DNA from 2 places in the Laedolimicola intestinihominis genome. Region 1 is predicted to be linked to the other one. Evidence: predicted binding sites of a transcription regulator. Region 1 holds the regulator's gene; the other holds the start of a gene.
The links. Region 1 encodes Rex, which represses fermentation and respiration genes when NADH is low (regulators of the CRP and FNR family bind a similar motif). Its sites were predicted from a motif close to ATTGTTAANTANTTAACAAT; they were not measured.

Region 2: WMO29_RS05080 (DUF8180 domain-containing protein) is a predicted target of Rex. The motif match lies at 2,490-2,509, and genes of this name have one in related genera.

The regions. Positions count from the first base shown of each region.
Region 1 covers NZ_JBBMFE010000013.1:81,692-89,591, reverse strand. Annotated here, with positions in the region: gene WMO29_RS13065 (S8 family peptidase) at 1-114, shown strand, start outside; gene WMO29_RS13060 (NADP-dependent isocitrate dehydrogenase) at 190-1,407, shown strand; gene WMO29_RS13055 (MBOAT family O-acyltransferase) at 1,397-2,842, shown strand; gene WMO29_RS13050 (hypothetical protein) at 2,854-3,849, shown strand; gene abc-f (ribosomal protection-like ABC-F family protein) at 3,843-5,756, opposite strand; gene WMO29_RS13040 (redox-sensing transcriptional repressor Rex) at 5,943-6,590, shown strand; gene alr (alanine racemase) at 6,685-7,851, shown strand.
Region 2 covers NZ_JBBMFE010000003.1:178,412-186,311, forward strand. Annotated here, with positions in the region: gene WMO29_RS05065 (ATP-binding protein) at 1-639, opposite strand, end outside; gene WMO29_RS05070 (methylenetetrahydrofolate reductase) at 858-1,793, opposite strand; gene WMO29_RS05075 (CooT family nickel-binding protein) at 1,913-2,107, opposite strand; gene WMO29_RS05080 (DUF8180 domain-containing protein) at 2,133-2,456, opposite strand; gene aroE (shikimate dehydrogenase) at 2,698-3,573, shown strand; gene WMO29_RS05090 (aminotransferase class V-fold PLP-dependent enzyme) at 3,773-4,957, shown strand; gene WMO29_RS05095 (NAD(P)/FAD-dependent oxidoreductase) at 5,022-6,968, shown strand; gene WMO29_RS05100 (TraX family protein) at 7,070-7,825, opposite strand; gene WMO29_RS05105 (LbetaH domain-containing protein) at 7,818-7,900, opposite strand, start outside.

The DNA.
Region 1 (7,900 bases):
CAGCTGTTGGTTCGCGGCGCGGATCGAAGCGCGTCCCTCCTTTATCCCAACCGCTCCTGGGGCTACGGTTCCTTGAATCTCTATCAGGCATTTGCGGCGCTGGGACGATTTTGAACTTGCAGTCCCAGGGGGAATCGTCTATAATAAAGAACAAAGCGCGGAAAAACGCAAACCCTAGGAGGACCTACGATGGAAAAAATTAAGATGACAACTCCGCTGGTAGAGATGGACGGAGATGAGATGACACGGATTCTCTGGAAGATGATTAAGGATGAGCTTCTTCTTCCATTTGTTGATTTAAAGACCGAATATTATGACCTGGGACTGGAACACCGGAACGCGACGGACGATCAGGTGACTGTGGACGCTGCAGAAGCTACCAAAAAGTACGGTGTGGCGGTGAAATGTGCGACCATTACCCCTAATGCGGCTCGCATGGAGGAGTACGATTTAAAACAGATGTGGAAGAGTCCCAATGGTACCATCCGGGCGATTCTTGACGGAACAGTATTCCGGGTTCCGATTATCGTAAAGGGCATCGAACCATATGTAAAAAACTGGAAGAAGCCAATTACCGTTGCACGTCATGCTTATGGTGATGTATACAAGGCTGCGGAAATGCGGATTCCGGGTCCCGGAAAATGTGAGCTTGTATTTACCGGTGAGGATGGAACCGAGCTGCGCGAGACTATCCATGACTTCAAAGAGGGCGGCGTGGTACAGGGCATGCACAATCTGGAGAGCTCCATCGAAAGCTTTGCCAGAAGCTGCTTTTCCTACGCGGTTTCCCAGAGGCAGGATTTGTGGTTTGCCACCAAGGATACGATTTCCAAGAAATATGATCATTTCTTCAAAGATACCTTCCAGGAGATTTATGAGAAGGAATATAAAGAACAGTTTGAGAAACTGGGCATTACCTATTTTTATACGCTGATCGATGACGCGGTAGCCCGTGTGATCAAGTCCGAGGGTGGTTATATCTGGGCCTGCAAGAATTATGACGGCGACGTCATGAGTGATTTGATTGCCACTGCCTTTGGCTCATTGGCTATGATGACCTCTGTGCTGGTATCTCCGCATGGATATTACGAATATGAGGCGGCACACGGAACCGTACAGCGCCATTATTACAAGCATTTGAAGGGCGAGGAGACCTCTACCAATTCCATGGCGACCATCTTCGCATGGTCCGGCGCCTTAAGAAAGCGCGGAGAGCTGGATCAGAACCCGGCCCTGACAGAGTTTGCGGATAAACTGGAGCAGGCTTCCATTGCAACCATTGAAAACGGAAAAATGACCAAAGATTTGGCGCTAATTACGACCCTTCCGAATCCGACGGTGCTTTCCAGCGGTGATTTTATCAAAGAGATCCGAAAGACCTTAGAGGAACTTTTAAATGCTGTTTAATTCCAATGCATTTTATATATTTTTGCCTATTGTATTTGTGATTTACTGGCTGACGCCCCCGAAACACAGGTGGGGCGTCCTGCTGGTATCCAGTTACTACTTTTATATGAGCGCCAACGCGAAATACATTTTGCTGATTCTGCTGACTACGGCAGTCTCTTACGGAACGGCACTCGTGATTGAGAAAACAGAAGAACAGAAGAAAAAGAAGCTATGTATGGGTCTGGCCCTGCTGGTCTGCCTCGGTCTTTTGTTCTTTTTCAAATACTTTAATTTCCTGAGCAGTTCTGTGACAGCGCTTCTGGCGCGTGCATCGATTTCCATGAGCCCGGTGACGCTGAAGCTGGTGCTTCCGGTAGGTATCTCGTTCTATACTTTCCAGACGCTTGGATATGTGATCGACGTCTATAAGGGAAAGACGAAGGCCTGCCGCCATTTTGGAAAATACGCGGCCTTTGTGTCCTTTTTTCCGCTTCTGCTGGCCGGTCCCATTGAACGGGCGGAGCATCTGATGCCGCAGATAGAGGAAGAACATCATTTTGAGTATGACAAGGCTATCCGGGGTGCCAAGCTGATTGCATGGGGCTATTTTAAGAAAATTGCCATTGCGGATGTGCTTTCCTCCAGCGTGGATATTGTATACAATCAGGTGACAAGTTTTACAGGTCTGGCTCTTGGCGTGGCGACACTTTTTTATGCCTTCCAGGTTTACTGTGATTTTTCCGGTTATTCGGATATTGCCCGGGGGGTGGCCTGTCTTTTTGACATTGATCTGGTCAATAATTTCAAGAGCCCTTATTTCGCGGCTTCTGTGAAAGAGTTTTGGGCCAGATGGCATATTTCTCTGTCCACCTGGTTCCGGGATTATGTATATATTCCGCTGGGCGGCAGCCGTGCCGGAAAATGGAAGACGTACCGGAATCTGCTTGTGACCTTTCTGGTAAGCGGTCTCTGGCACGGGGCCAGCTGGACTTTTGTGATCTGGGGCGGACTTCACGGCGCGGCGCAGATATTCGAACGGATCTGGAATCAGTATTTCCCACCCGGAAAAGAGGGAAAAAACAGGTTCCGAGTACTTCTGACTTTTGCCTTTGTGACCCTGGCCTGGCTGTTTTTCCGGGCAAATACCATGTCAGACGCAATTTATATTCTGACCCATCTCTTTGACGGCATTACCCATCCTTTGAGTTATGTGAAGGAATGTTACGTGGCCTTCAAAAAAGCCGGGCTGATTCAGAGCAACGAACTGAAGCTGGTGCTGTTCTGGGTGGTGCTGCTTATGGCGCACGATTATATTGCGCTTAGGGAAGATGTATGTCAGTGGTTTGGCCGTTTTGGTAAGCCGGTGCGCTATACATTTTATTTCGCCCTGATTTTTGTCGTGCTTTACAGTCGTCAGCTGGGCGAGTACAGTTTTGTATACTTTCAGTTTTAATGAGGACATCTATGAGACGATTTTTACGTAAAATTGCGCCGTTTGTGATTTTTATCCTGATTCTGGAGCTGGCCATTCCCATGGCGGTGGATCCTTACAATGTTTTTCATTGGCAGAAAATCCGGGATAATGGGGTAGAGCCCAACAGCAATTACATTAAAATGCAGTACATCCTGCATAATCCGGACAAGTTTGATTCATTCCTGTTCGGTTCCTCCCGGACTGGCTTTGTGGACACAGAAAAAATTCCAGATGGAAAATGGTACAATATGTCCTATTCAGAAGGACTGCCGGCGGAGCATCTGGAGAACCTGCAGGAGATGATTGCCAATGGAATCATTCCGAAAAATGTCATGATCGGCGTGGATAATATTTCCGCCTTCGTGGATCCGTCCCTGCATCAGAATCAGTTTTACCGGATCCCCTATCCGAGGACAGATAGACTGGGATTTTATGGAAAATACCTTAGCATTAAGGGCGTTCTGCTGTCCTTGGATGTGATTCGAAATCATGAAGTGACCGATCCGGATTATGTGGAACGCTATTATCGGAGCGGAAGTACGCTCCGGGATCCGTCTCTTGGCGGAACCTTCAAGGACGATGTGCCCTACTGGGACGATTATTATACCGATTATATGGCTGATTCGCTTCTGGACATCCGGCGGATTCGGGAATTGTGCGAAGAGTATGGGATTAACCTGATTGTGTTTACCAATCCGCTTTATTACCGGACCTATCAGGAGTCCAAGCATTTCGGTTACGATCAGTACCTGGGATGGCTGGCCGGAGCAGCGGGGAGCTTTTATAACTTCAGCGGGGAAAATGCCGTGACCATGGATAAGAACTATTTTTATGAATCCAGTCATTATACAGAAGTGGTGGGAGATATGATTATCGACCGCATCTTTAACGGGGTGACGGATGAGAGCCTGGAAGATCAGGGCTTCGGCATGTATGTGACAGAAGACAATTTAGCCGAATTTAATGAAGCGCTGGCCAATCATTGAGCCAGCGCTTCCCATTGTTCGTATAGAATTTCAAGACGGGCCGCAATGGCCTCCTTTTCTTTGTGAAGTTTCATGCATTCCGCCACATTCGTGTAGACGGATTCCTGAGTCAGAAGCTGATCGATTTCGCCGTCCCGGGTCTCCAGGTCGAAGATTTCCGCTTCCGTCTTTTTGAAATCATTTTCCCGTTTCCTCTGACGTGCCTGTTCCTCTTTCTGCTGTTTCCAGTCCAGTTTTCCTGCAGATTCCGGTTCTGCCGCTTTGGCCTCCGGAAGCTCCGGGTTCTGCGTCTTCGGCGTCAGAATATCATGCTTTTCTAGATAATAATCGTAATTGCCGATATAATTGACTAACTGTCCGCCGGTCAGATCGAGGATCCGTGTGGCGGTTGTATTGATAAAATAACGGTCATGGGAGACATAAAGCACGGTGCCGGTGTAGCGGTTCAGGGCCTGCTCCAGAATCTCCTTGGAGACGATGTCCAGATGGTTGGTGGGCTCGTCAAGAATCAGAAAATTGGCCTCGGAGAGCATCAGCTTCGCCAGAGAGACACGTCCCCGTTCGCCGCCGGAGAGCTCCGAGATTCGTTTGAACACATCGTCGCCGGTGAAAAGAAAAGCGGCCAGGGTGCTTCGAATCGTTGTATTGTCCAGATCCGGGTAAGCGTCGGAAATCTCTTCAAACAGTGTCTTTTCCGGGTGCAGCACGTGATGCTCCTGATCGTAATAACCGATATGAACCTTGGAGCCCAAGGTAAAGGAACCGCTGTCAGCTTCCAGTAATCCATTCAGAATCTTTAATATTGTAGTTTTTCCGGTTCCATTGTTGCCGATAAGAGCTACCCGTTCGCCGCGCTTAACGTCGAAATTCAGATCCGTGAAGAGGGTCTGGCTGCCAAAGGATTTGGAAAGACCCTCTACGGTCAGCACGTCATTTCCGCTGACTACCTTTGGCTCCAGGGTGATATGCATCTCAGAGCGGACTTCCGTGGGTTTCTCCAGTATATCCATCTTGTCCAGCATTTTTTCGCGGCTTTCAGCCCGTTTGATGGATTTTTCCCGGTTAAAGGATTTCAGTTTTTGGATGACCTCTTCCTGATGTTTGATTTCCCGCTGCTGATTCAGCCAGGCATGCATGCGGGCTTCCCGAAGCTGTGATTTCTTCGCGGCATAGTCGGAGTAATTGCCCTGGAAGGTGGTCACCTCGCCGGCGTCAATCTCGATAATCTTCGTGGCGATCCGGTTCAGAAAATACCGGTCATGGGCAACCACCAGAACCGCGCCGTCGTAGTTCAAAAGAAAGGTTTCCAGCCAGGCGATGGAATTCATGTCCAGGTGGTTGGTGGGCTCGTCCAGCATAATGAGATCCGGATGGGAGAGCAGAAGCTTGCCTAAAGATACGCGGGTCTTCTGACCGCCGGACAGCTTGTTGACATGCTTCTCGAACTCTTCCTCTTCAAACCCCAGTCCCTTCAGGACGCCGACCACCTCGCTCTTATAGGCGTAGCCGTTTTTAAGTTCAAATTCATGGTTCATGCGGGTATACTGCTCCAGCGCCATATCCAGCGCAGTGCCGGACAGCTCCTTCATCTGCGCTTCGATCTCCCGGATACGGGTCTCCAGATCGATAACGTCCTGCTTGACCGTCAGCAGCTCCTGGTAAATGGTATGATCACTGTTCAGATCCTGATGCTGTGCCAGATAGCCGATGGTTTTGCCTTTTGCCAGAACCACCTCGCCGGAGTCTGCTTCCATTTCCCCGATGATGATTTTTAAGAGGGTGGATTTGCCTGCGCCGTTGATACCGACCACGGCGGCTTTTTCCCGATCCTCCATGTGGAAGGACGCGTTTTTCAGAATCACGTCGGTTCCGAAGGCTTTGTTTATATTTTGACATGCTAATATCATAAAAACACCTCTGTTTTTCGTTGTTGAATGTCACATGAAGTCTATTATAGCGAAAAATACAGGATTGAACAAGATAAAATCTACGATTCTTTCAGAAGAATCCAGTAAAAAGATTGACAAAAAATTTGCTTTTCGATTATAATAAAAACAGTTTTGAAAGATTTATTGAGGGATGTGCAGAATATTATGGAAGAGAGAGAGATCTCAAAAGCAGTTATCAAGCGGCTGCCGCGCTATTATCGCTATCTCGGAGAACTGATGGAAAATGGAGTAGAACGTATTTCCTCCGGCGAGCTGAGTAAACGGATGAGTGTCACGGCGTCACAGATCCGGCAGGATCTGAACAACTTTGGCGGTTTTGGGCAGCAGGGGTACGGATACAATGTCAAATATCTGTATGAGGAAATCGGCAAGATTCTGGGCCTTGACAAGAAACATAACATGATCATCATCGGCGGTGGTAATCTGGGACAGGCTCTGGCCAATTATGTGGATTTTGAAAAACGCGGTTTCTACATAAAAGGCATTTTTGATGTAAATCCTATTTTAAAGGGCTTAAGCGTCCGGGGCATCCAGATTCACATGCTGGAGGATCTGGAGAGCTTCATCAAGGATGAAGATATTCAGATTGCGGCATTGACACTGCCAAAGTCCAAGGCAGAGGAGATGACGAAGCTTCTGGTTCAGTATGGAATCAAGGCTATCTGGAATTTCGCCCATATCGATCTGGATGTTCCGTCGGACGTCCTGGTAGAGAATGTTCATTTGTCAGAGAGCCTGATGCAGCTTTCTTACAATATTACACGGTATGAGAAAGAGCATCCCCGTTCCTGACGGAGTATCGGAGTGAAGTATGATAAAAGGGAGCTTTTGGCTCCCTTTTGCATGTAAACGCATAGTATATTAAGGATAGTGAGGAGTGTCAGACGTGAAAGGATATAAGCGCGTGGCGGCTTATGTGGATTTAGATGCCATAGAAGATAATTTTGAGGCTATGAAGGCAAACCTGAAAGAAAAAACAAGAATTGCGGCTGTAGTGAAGGCCAACGGGTATGGACATGGAGCAGCGCCCATTGCTAGAATGATAGAAAAGAAGGATTATCTGTGGGGCTTTGCGGCAGCGACCATTGAAGAAGCTGCAGAGCTTCGAAGAAATGGCATTCAAAAGCCAATCCTGATTCTGGGGTACGTATTTCCGGAGGATTATGAGGAGCTGGTGCGCCTGGATATCCGCCCCACAGTATTTCGCCTGGATATGGCGAAGGAACTGTCTGCGGAAGCAGTTCGACAGCAAAAAGAAGTGAGTGTTCATATTAAAGTAGATACCGGTATGAGCCGGATTGGATTTGCGGATACCAAAGAGAGCGTGCAGGATGTCTGCGCTATCAGTAAGCTTCCGGGCATCAGGATGGAGGGGCTGTTTACCCATTTTGCCAAATCTGACGAGCTGGATAAAGCGGCTACCGAGAAGCAGCTTGCCCGGTACTGCGCGTTCCGGGAAGCCTGTGAGGCAGCCGGCGTGAAATTTCAGATTCATCACTGCTCCAACAGCGCCGGCATCATTGATTTGCCGGAGGTAAATCTGGATATGGTACGGGCTGGTATTACGGTATACGGTCTGTATCCTTCCGACGAGGTGAAGAAGGAGCTGGTTCCCCTGAGACCGGCGATGGAGATGAAAAGTCATATTGTACATGTAAAGACCATCGCGCCCGGAACGGAAGTAAGCTATGGCGGCATTTATACGGCTGATTCTGCGCGCCGGATTGCTACCGTCCCTGTGGGCTATGCGGACGGGTATCCGAGAAGCCTGTCCAATAAGGGCGTGGTACTGATCGCTGGTAAGCGGGCGCCTATCTGCGGCAGAGTCTGTATGGATCAGATGATGGTAGATGTGACGGAGATTCCGGAAGCAGTTCCGGGCATGGAAGTGACCATGTTTGGCAAAAACGGAGAAGCGGTTCTGTCCGTGGATGAACTGGCGGAGCTGTCCGGGCGGTTTAACTACGAATTTGTCTGTGATTTGTCCCAGCGCGTTCCGCGGATTTATCTGCGGCACGGGCAGGTGTCTGAGATTCACGATTTCTACGCCTGAAAAAGCCGGCGTATAGACACGAAAATTTTGGAAATACTTGAGAGGAAAG
Region 2 (7,900 bases), on a different contig from region 1:
ATGAAGGCCCTGTTTTTCGATCTCTTCTTTCGTTCCCGCATTCAGCACTCCACCCGGAGCGCGATTGATAATCAGTCCTACGGACTTGGGCTTCAGTCCACATTCCGGAATCAGCTTCGCGATACGTCCTACCGCCTGCACGCCTCTGCGTGAGCAGTCGCTGACCAGAATAATGGTATCTACCGACGGAAGAATTCCGCGGCTGATGTGCTCCATTCCCGCTTCATTGTCTACTACTATATATTTGTAATTCTTGGCATATCTTGCAATCTGGGTCGTCAGGAGCCCGTTGACGAAGCAATAGCATCCCTTTCCCTGTGTGTGACCCATCACCAGTAAATCATAATCATCCTGCTCGGAAAGCGCTTCTCCAAATTTCAGCTCCGCGTAATCCTGCTTGGACATTCCCTTCGGAATCGGGTTGGAACCCGCTGTCTCTGCCTTTGCAATCTCCTCACGAATCTCGCCCAGGGTCGGAGCAGCCTCCACGCCCAGCACCTCGTTCAGATTGGAATTGGCATCTGCATCTACAGCCAGAACAGGTCCCTGCTTCTTCTGGCACAGGTATTCAATTAAAAGTCCTGTAAGTGTAGTTTTTCCCACGCCGCCTTTTCCGGCTACGGCAATTGTATGTGGCATATCTTTGTTCTCTCCTGCCTTTTACCGCGGGCAGGTTTGTGCCCCGCCCGCAATTTTTAATAATCAATTTTAAGCTACTTTTCACATTCACTGTCCCGCGAGGTGTTTTGGCATGCATATGCCAAAATCCCGAGTTCCTCATGCGCGAAATTACGCAGTATGCGTAATTTCTGTGCACCACTCACTCATCTGGTTACTGTGAACGAAGTGAACGGTAACTAGATGAGTGTCTTCAGACCTGCGCGGTCGATGATTTCGGATACATCTTTCCACTTGTTCAGAGCGTACAGATGGATACCGTTTACACCCAGAGAACGATAGGTATCGATCTGCTTGATGGTGTACTCGATTCCTGCCTCGCGGAATCTCTTAATCTTATCATCATAGAACATATCGAACGGCTTGCCCTCAGCGTCCTTAGCTGCGAACGGGTTCGGGAACAGCCAGTTCTGGGAAATGATCTTGCACAGCTCGTGATCCATTACACAGCCGTTACGGGACAGTGCCATATTGATGGTAGCTGCCTGATCCAGAATCGGCATAACTCCTACGTCTACCGGCATGGTAACACCGGCGGAGTAGATAGCGTCCAGCCAGTACTTGAACTGCTCCATATCCCAGCAAAGCTGAGTCATGATGTAGTCAGCGCCGTTGTCCTGCTTCTGCTTCAGAACCGCGATATCGGACTCCAGGCTTCTGCATGCGATGTGTCCTTCCGGGGAACCTGCTACAGCGATCTCAAACTTATCGCCAAACTCGTCGCGAATGAACTTTACAAGGTCTGTAGCGTACTGGAAATCACCACAGGTAGTGGTCTCGCCCAGCGGAATATCTCCACGGAGAGCCAGAACATGATCTACGCCCTCATTCAGGTACTGCTGCAGCTGATCCTTCATGCCTTCCTTGGTGTTCTTGATTACGGTAAAGTGGGTAACCGGTGTAGTGCCAGCGTTCTTAATCATCTGACATACCTCGCGGTTTGCTCCTACGTTTCCGCCGCCTGCGCCGTATGTACAGGAAATGTAATCCGGCTGATACTTGCACAGATGCTCGATCGTGCCCGGAAGATTCTCCATACCCTTCTCAGTCTTCGGCGGGAAAACCTCGAAAGACAGCGCCATGCGCTCGTTCATGATGTCTGTTAACTTTGTCATTTCAACCAACCTCCATTTTTTCTATATATCAACAATATTGATATCCCATCCAGGCCCGCACGCACGGCTGCCTCCGTACAGCGTGCCCCCGCTTTTCATAAGCGGACAATAGCCCGTCTTTATACAGACGGGCAGTTTAACTTCACTACGGAGCCAGTCAGATCTACAAAGGAAATTGCTCCTTCTACAACCACCTCGGCGCCCATGATATCAATCAGACGCACCGAATCGCCTTCTACGTAAATCTTGCTGACATTCTTCAGCACGACCTCTTCCGTGTCTTTCATCGTCTTATATACAGTTGCCAAACACATAATGATGCCTCCTTGTAAACTGTCGTTACTGTACTAAGGAAAGCGCCAGGCTCAGATACAGATTGCCCTTATCGAAATTTTCGATGGCTTTCTCAATCTGTACCGCCACATCTTCCTTTCCTGTCTCGCGGAACTTCTTCGCCACCTCAGCCAGCTCCGCAGCATGGTGCTTGTTGTGATCCAGCATATAGGAAAGCAGCGCTTCCTGCTCGCTTCCCGGCTTGTGATCGCCGCAGCCACATCCGCAGCCCTCATGGCTGTGATCGTGTGTATGCTCATGACAGTGCTCGTGATCATGCTCATGCTCATGTCCGTGGCAATGTCCGTGTTCTCCGTCTACCATATGCATGGTTGTCTCCTCCTTTTACTCTATCTTTTAAATTGTGTTAATTTCCTGACAATCTTAGTACAATTATACCCTGACAGGGGGATTTTATCAAGTCGAATTTGGCCGAATAAAGGCTTTAAATTGTATTTCTTTGCATACATTCCAGCCCTGTCAAATTGCAATTGACTTTTCCCTGTTTTTTTTGTACCCTTAGTAAAAGTGTACACGATAACCCCGATAACTTCAAGCAAAAGGTGTAAAAATGGACAAAAAATTTGAGATAACTGGCACTACGAAACTTACCTGTCTGCTGGGAAATCCCGTTTCCCACAGCATATCCCCCGCTATGCACAACGCTTCTTTCCAAAAATTGGATCTGGACTATACTTATCTGGCTTTTTCCGTAGATGAAACGCATTTCGAACGGGCCGTGGACGGACTTATCACCCTGGGGGCCGCCGGCTGGAACTGCACCATGCCCCTGAAGCGGCTTATGTACGAGCGGGTGGATACCCTCTCCGACTCTGCCCTCTTAAGCGGCGCAGTCAACACCGTAGTAAACCGGGACGGGCAGCTCTTTGGCGATAATACGGACGGCTACGGCTTTCTGCAGTCCATGCGGGACGCAGGCTTCTCCTGTGAGGGAAAACACGCGGTCCTGCTTGGCAGCGGCGGAGCGGCGGCAGCCATTCTGGCTCAGGCGGCCCTGGACGGCGCTGCTGCCATCGACGTCTTCGCCCGTAGCGCCTCCGCGTCCACCAGGCTAATCGCCGAGGAAATCCAGCGGATCCATGCCCGCTGCGACTGCCGGATCCGTCTCTTTGATCTGGCGGACAGCACTTCGCTCAGGCACTGTCTGGACGAGGCCGACGTACTCATCAACGCCTCCTCCGTAGGCATGGCTCCCCACACAGACGCTTCCCTGATCCCGGATCCCGCCTTCTTCCATCCGGGTCTGGTGGTGGGCGACGTCATCTACAACCCCCGGGAAACCCTGCTCCTGCGCACCGCAAAGGAAGCAGGCTGCCACACCTTCAACGGTATGTACATGCTGCTCCATCAGGGCGCTAAGGCTTTTGAACGTTGGACCGGCCGGGAGATGCCTGTGGAATATATCCGGGAGCTCTATTTCCGGTAGATGCATCCCCTGCCCTGAATTCCGATCCGATATCTTGTAAATTCATCGGTTCCTGCTTTCTTTCAGAAAGATTTCGTGTTATAATAAAAAAAGCTGCAGTTTTGCCGGCGGCAGATCCGCAGCTTCCCTTTTATCGCAAAAGCACTGTTACGTTAATACACAAAAGTGTAATTATTTTCAAATCTGGAGATGAACCGTTATGATTTACCTTGACAATGGCGCCACCACCTTTCCAAAGCCGGAATGTGTCTGGGACGCCGTAGACCATTTTAACCGGACAGCAGCTGTCAACGCGGGCCGGGGCGCGTATCAGGCTGCCCGGGACGCCACCGCCATGATTCGGGAGGTCCGTGAGCAGCTGATCAGTCTCTGCGACGCCAGGGAGCAGGCCCAGGTTATCCTGACCCCTTCTGTCACCATTGCCCTGAACCAGATTATCCAGGGACAGAAATGGACGCCAGAATCGGTGGCCTACGTATCCCCTTACGAACACAACGCGGTACTTCGCCCCTTAAAGCTTCTGGAAAAGCGCGTCGGTATCCGGGTTCTGGAGCTGCCCCTCGCCGCAGATCTTTCCATCGACCTGGAGGCCACGAAAGAAATGTTCCGGCAGACCCCACCGGATTTTGTCAGCGTCTCCGCCGTCAGCAATGTGACCGGTTACATCCTGCCGGCCCGGGAAATCTTTCTGATGGCTAAAGAATATGGCGCTTTCACTCTGCTGGACGCGGCTCAGGCCATGGGACTTCTAAAGCTGTGCTTCTCTTTCCTCCGGGCGGACGCCATCACCTTTGCCGGACATAAGACGCTTTACGCGCCCTTTGGCATAGGTGGCTTTCTGTTAAAGAACGGGATCGATCTGGAAGAGCTTCTGGCCGGCGGCAACGGCATGAAATCCTTAAGCGAGGACATGCCCCGCTATATGCCCGAGAAAATGGAGTGCGGCAGCATGGACACTCCCGCCATCGCAGGCCTTCACGCCTCTTTAAAATGGCTGAAAACAGTCCGCCCGAAGAAAACCGAGGACGAGCTTATGGAATATCTTATTCCTAAGCTTCGGGAGATTCCCGGCCTGCACCTCTACTGTGCGCCGGATCCCAGTCTTCAGGCAGGTGTCATTTCCCTGAACCTGGACGGCTTCCGGGCCAATGAAGTAGGCGCAATTCTCGACAAAGAATGGGATATCGCAGTCCGGGCCGGCCACCACTGCGCTGCGCGAATTCATAAGCACCTGAAGGATAAGGAATTCGACGGCACCGTCCGGGTAAGCATAAGCGCATTCACCACGAAGGATGAGTTGGACACGCTGGTGAAGGGCTTAGAGAGTATTGACCGGGACATGTTAAAGGGAATTTCTTCCAGCGTTCTTCGGGGCAATTGCTGATTTATCAGATACCTATATGCACAAAAAGCGTGCGCAGATCAAAGAAAAGAAAGGAACATACACTATGAGCTATGACAAGTTATTTGAAAAAGGACGTATCGGAACCCTGGTTCTGAAAAACCGCGGCATCATGATGCCCATGGCCACGGATCTGGCCGACAAGAACGGCATCGTTACCCCCAGACAGATCTGCTACTATCAGGAGCGGGCCAAAGGCGGTATCGGCATGATTATCAATGAATATACCGGTGTGGACGACGTGGACAGCATTCCGTCCATCCACAACCTGCGTATCGCCCGGGATTACCATATCTCTGAAATGGAAAAGCTGACCGACGCGGTTCATCTCTATGGCTGTAAGATTGCGGCGCAGATTCACCACGGCGGCGCTACCTCCAACCCGAACTTCACCGGACGCCAGAATCTGGCTCCCAGCGCCGTTCCCATTGCGGACGGACGCCCGGTTCCGAAGGAAATGACACTGGAGGATATCAAGCGTGTCGAACAGAAGTTTATCGACGCTGCAGTCCGCTGCCAGAAAGCAGGCTACGACGCCGTAGAGCTTCACGGCGCCCACGGCTATCTGATCGCCCAGTTTTTCAGTAAATATTATAACCGCAGAACCGACGCATACGGCGGAAGCGTCGAAAACCGCTGCCGCTTCATCGCGGAAATCATCGCGGGCATCCGCGCCAAGCTTGGCTCCCGTTTCCCGATCATTGTCCGCATGTGCGGCGACGAGATGACCCCTGTAGATGGCTTCCTGACTCTGGAAGATGGTCTTGAGATTGCCAAATATCTGGAAAGCTGCGGTATCGACGCCATCAATATCAGTAACGGAAGCGCCCGCAACGGCGACGCCAACTGCGAGCCCTTCTCCTATCAGTCCGGCTGGAAAAAGCACGTGGCGAAGGCTTATAAGGAAGCCCTTCACATCCCGGTTATCGCTACGAACACCATCAAGGATCCGGATTTCGCAGAATCTCTTCTGGAGGAAGGCGTCTGTGATTTCGTGGGTCTGGGCCGTTCCCAGCTGGCAGATCCGGATTTCATGAACAAGGCCAAGACTGATCATGCAGATGAAATTCGTAAATGCATCGGCTGCCTCTACTGCCGTGAACGTGTACTGGGTCAGGGACTTCCCATTCGCTGCGCCATCAACGCGCGTACCGCCAGAGAGGATGTCTTCTCCCATATCCGCAGGGACGGCGCAGGCAAGACGGCTGTCGTCGTAGGCGGCGGTCCCGCCGGTATGGAGGCTGCACGGGTGCTGGCACTGCGTCAGTTCCATGTGGTCCTCTTTGAAAAGGAGACAAAACTGGGCGGTACTCTGAACGTGGCCGACAAGCCTGCTTTTAAAGATAAGCTGACCCGCCTTTCCGAAACCATGGAGACCCAGATCCGCCACCTGGGCGTAGAAGTCCGTCTCGGCACCGCCGCTACTCCGGAGCTGGTAAGCGCCCTGAACCCGGTGGGCATCGTAGTTGCCTGCGGCGCGGAGCCTGTGATTCCGCCCCTGCCGGGCATGCAGCAGAATCATGTCTGCACCGCGGAAGATGTCCTGACCGGCAAAGCGAATCCGACCGGACAGGTGGCCGTCATCGGTTCCGGTCTGACCGGGCTTGAGACCTCTGAGATGCTTTTGAGCCGTGGTCTCTCCGTCTCCATCATCGAGATGGCTCCGGATATGGGGCCGGGTATCTTTGGCGCCATCCGAAATGATGAGCTCAGCCGCATTCTGCCTCACAACCCGGGCGTCTACACCGGCCACAAGCTCCTCTCCATCGAGGAAAAGACCGTAACCCTGGAAAAGACTGACGACCATAGCACGGTGGTTCTGCCCGCCGACTCCGTAGTCCTGGCCCTGGGTGTGCGCCCGCGCTCCGCTCTGGCTGAAAGCTTCGAGTCCTGCTGCCCGCAGGTGCATATCGTCGGCGACGCCCGCAAGGGTGGCCGCATCGCTACAGCGGTACGGGAGGGCTTTGAAGCTGCTTATGTCTTTGAGGCATAATTTTCAAATGCATTTCCTATTTTTATAAGGAAAGCCTGTCGTAAAATGTATCACTCACATTTTACGACAGGCTTTTCTCTCAAATATGCTCTTGTAGAATGTCAGATTTTTCCAATCACGTATGGCAGGACAAAATTTCCAAGCCCCCACAGCGCCAGCAGATGCACCGGATAAAACCAGTAGAAGAAATATTTGGGCTGATGGCCGCGTTTTCCATTGTAGAGAAGCAGGGCCAGGAAGCCGGGCAGGGCGTAGAGTTCTATCCGACCGCCCACTGCCAGCAGAACATAGGAGACGGCCAGCGCCGCTATTCTGTTTTCCCTCAAAAGGTACATTACCGTAATGACCAACACGCCGGTGGCGCCATAGTCAGTATTGCAAACTTCTGCCAGAATTGCCGCCGCGCCCAAGGCCGCCACGCCGCGCCATTCCCGGCCTGCGCTTTTCCGGAAGATCTGGATGGCCAAAAGGCCCAGCGCCAGGGTACAGAAAACATTCTGATGTGCCCACCATGGGAAATGATTTCGAAGCGCCAGATCAAAGGGGAGCTCCGACACCAGCGCAAAAACCAGCAGCCGACGGGCATATTTTCCAATATCATGGGTATGAACCGCACCCTCCACCAGCAGGAAGCAGAAAATCGGGAAGGCTGAACGGCCAATATAGCGCAGGATACGATCGATGCTCCACCAGAATTCCATATGTTCGATCATCCCGGCCAGCGATGAATTTCCATAGCCATTCAGGACAAAAATCTCCAGGATGCTCGCGCCCACATGGTCTGCGAGCATCAGCAAAATGGCAAGCCATTTCAGAGTACTCCCTGAAAACGGCCTGCCAGTCTCTCTCTTATTCATGCTTTTCGGCAACCTCACCCTGCTTCTTATAGATGGAGTTTGCCGGTACGACGCCGCGCACGGAAGACAGCGGAT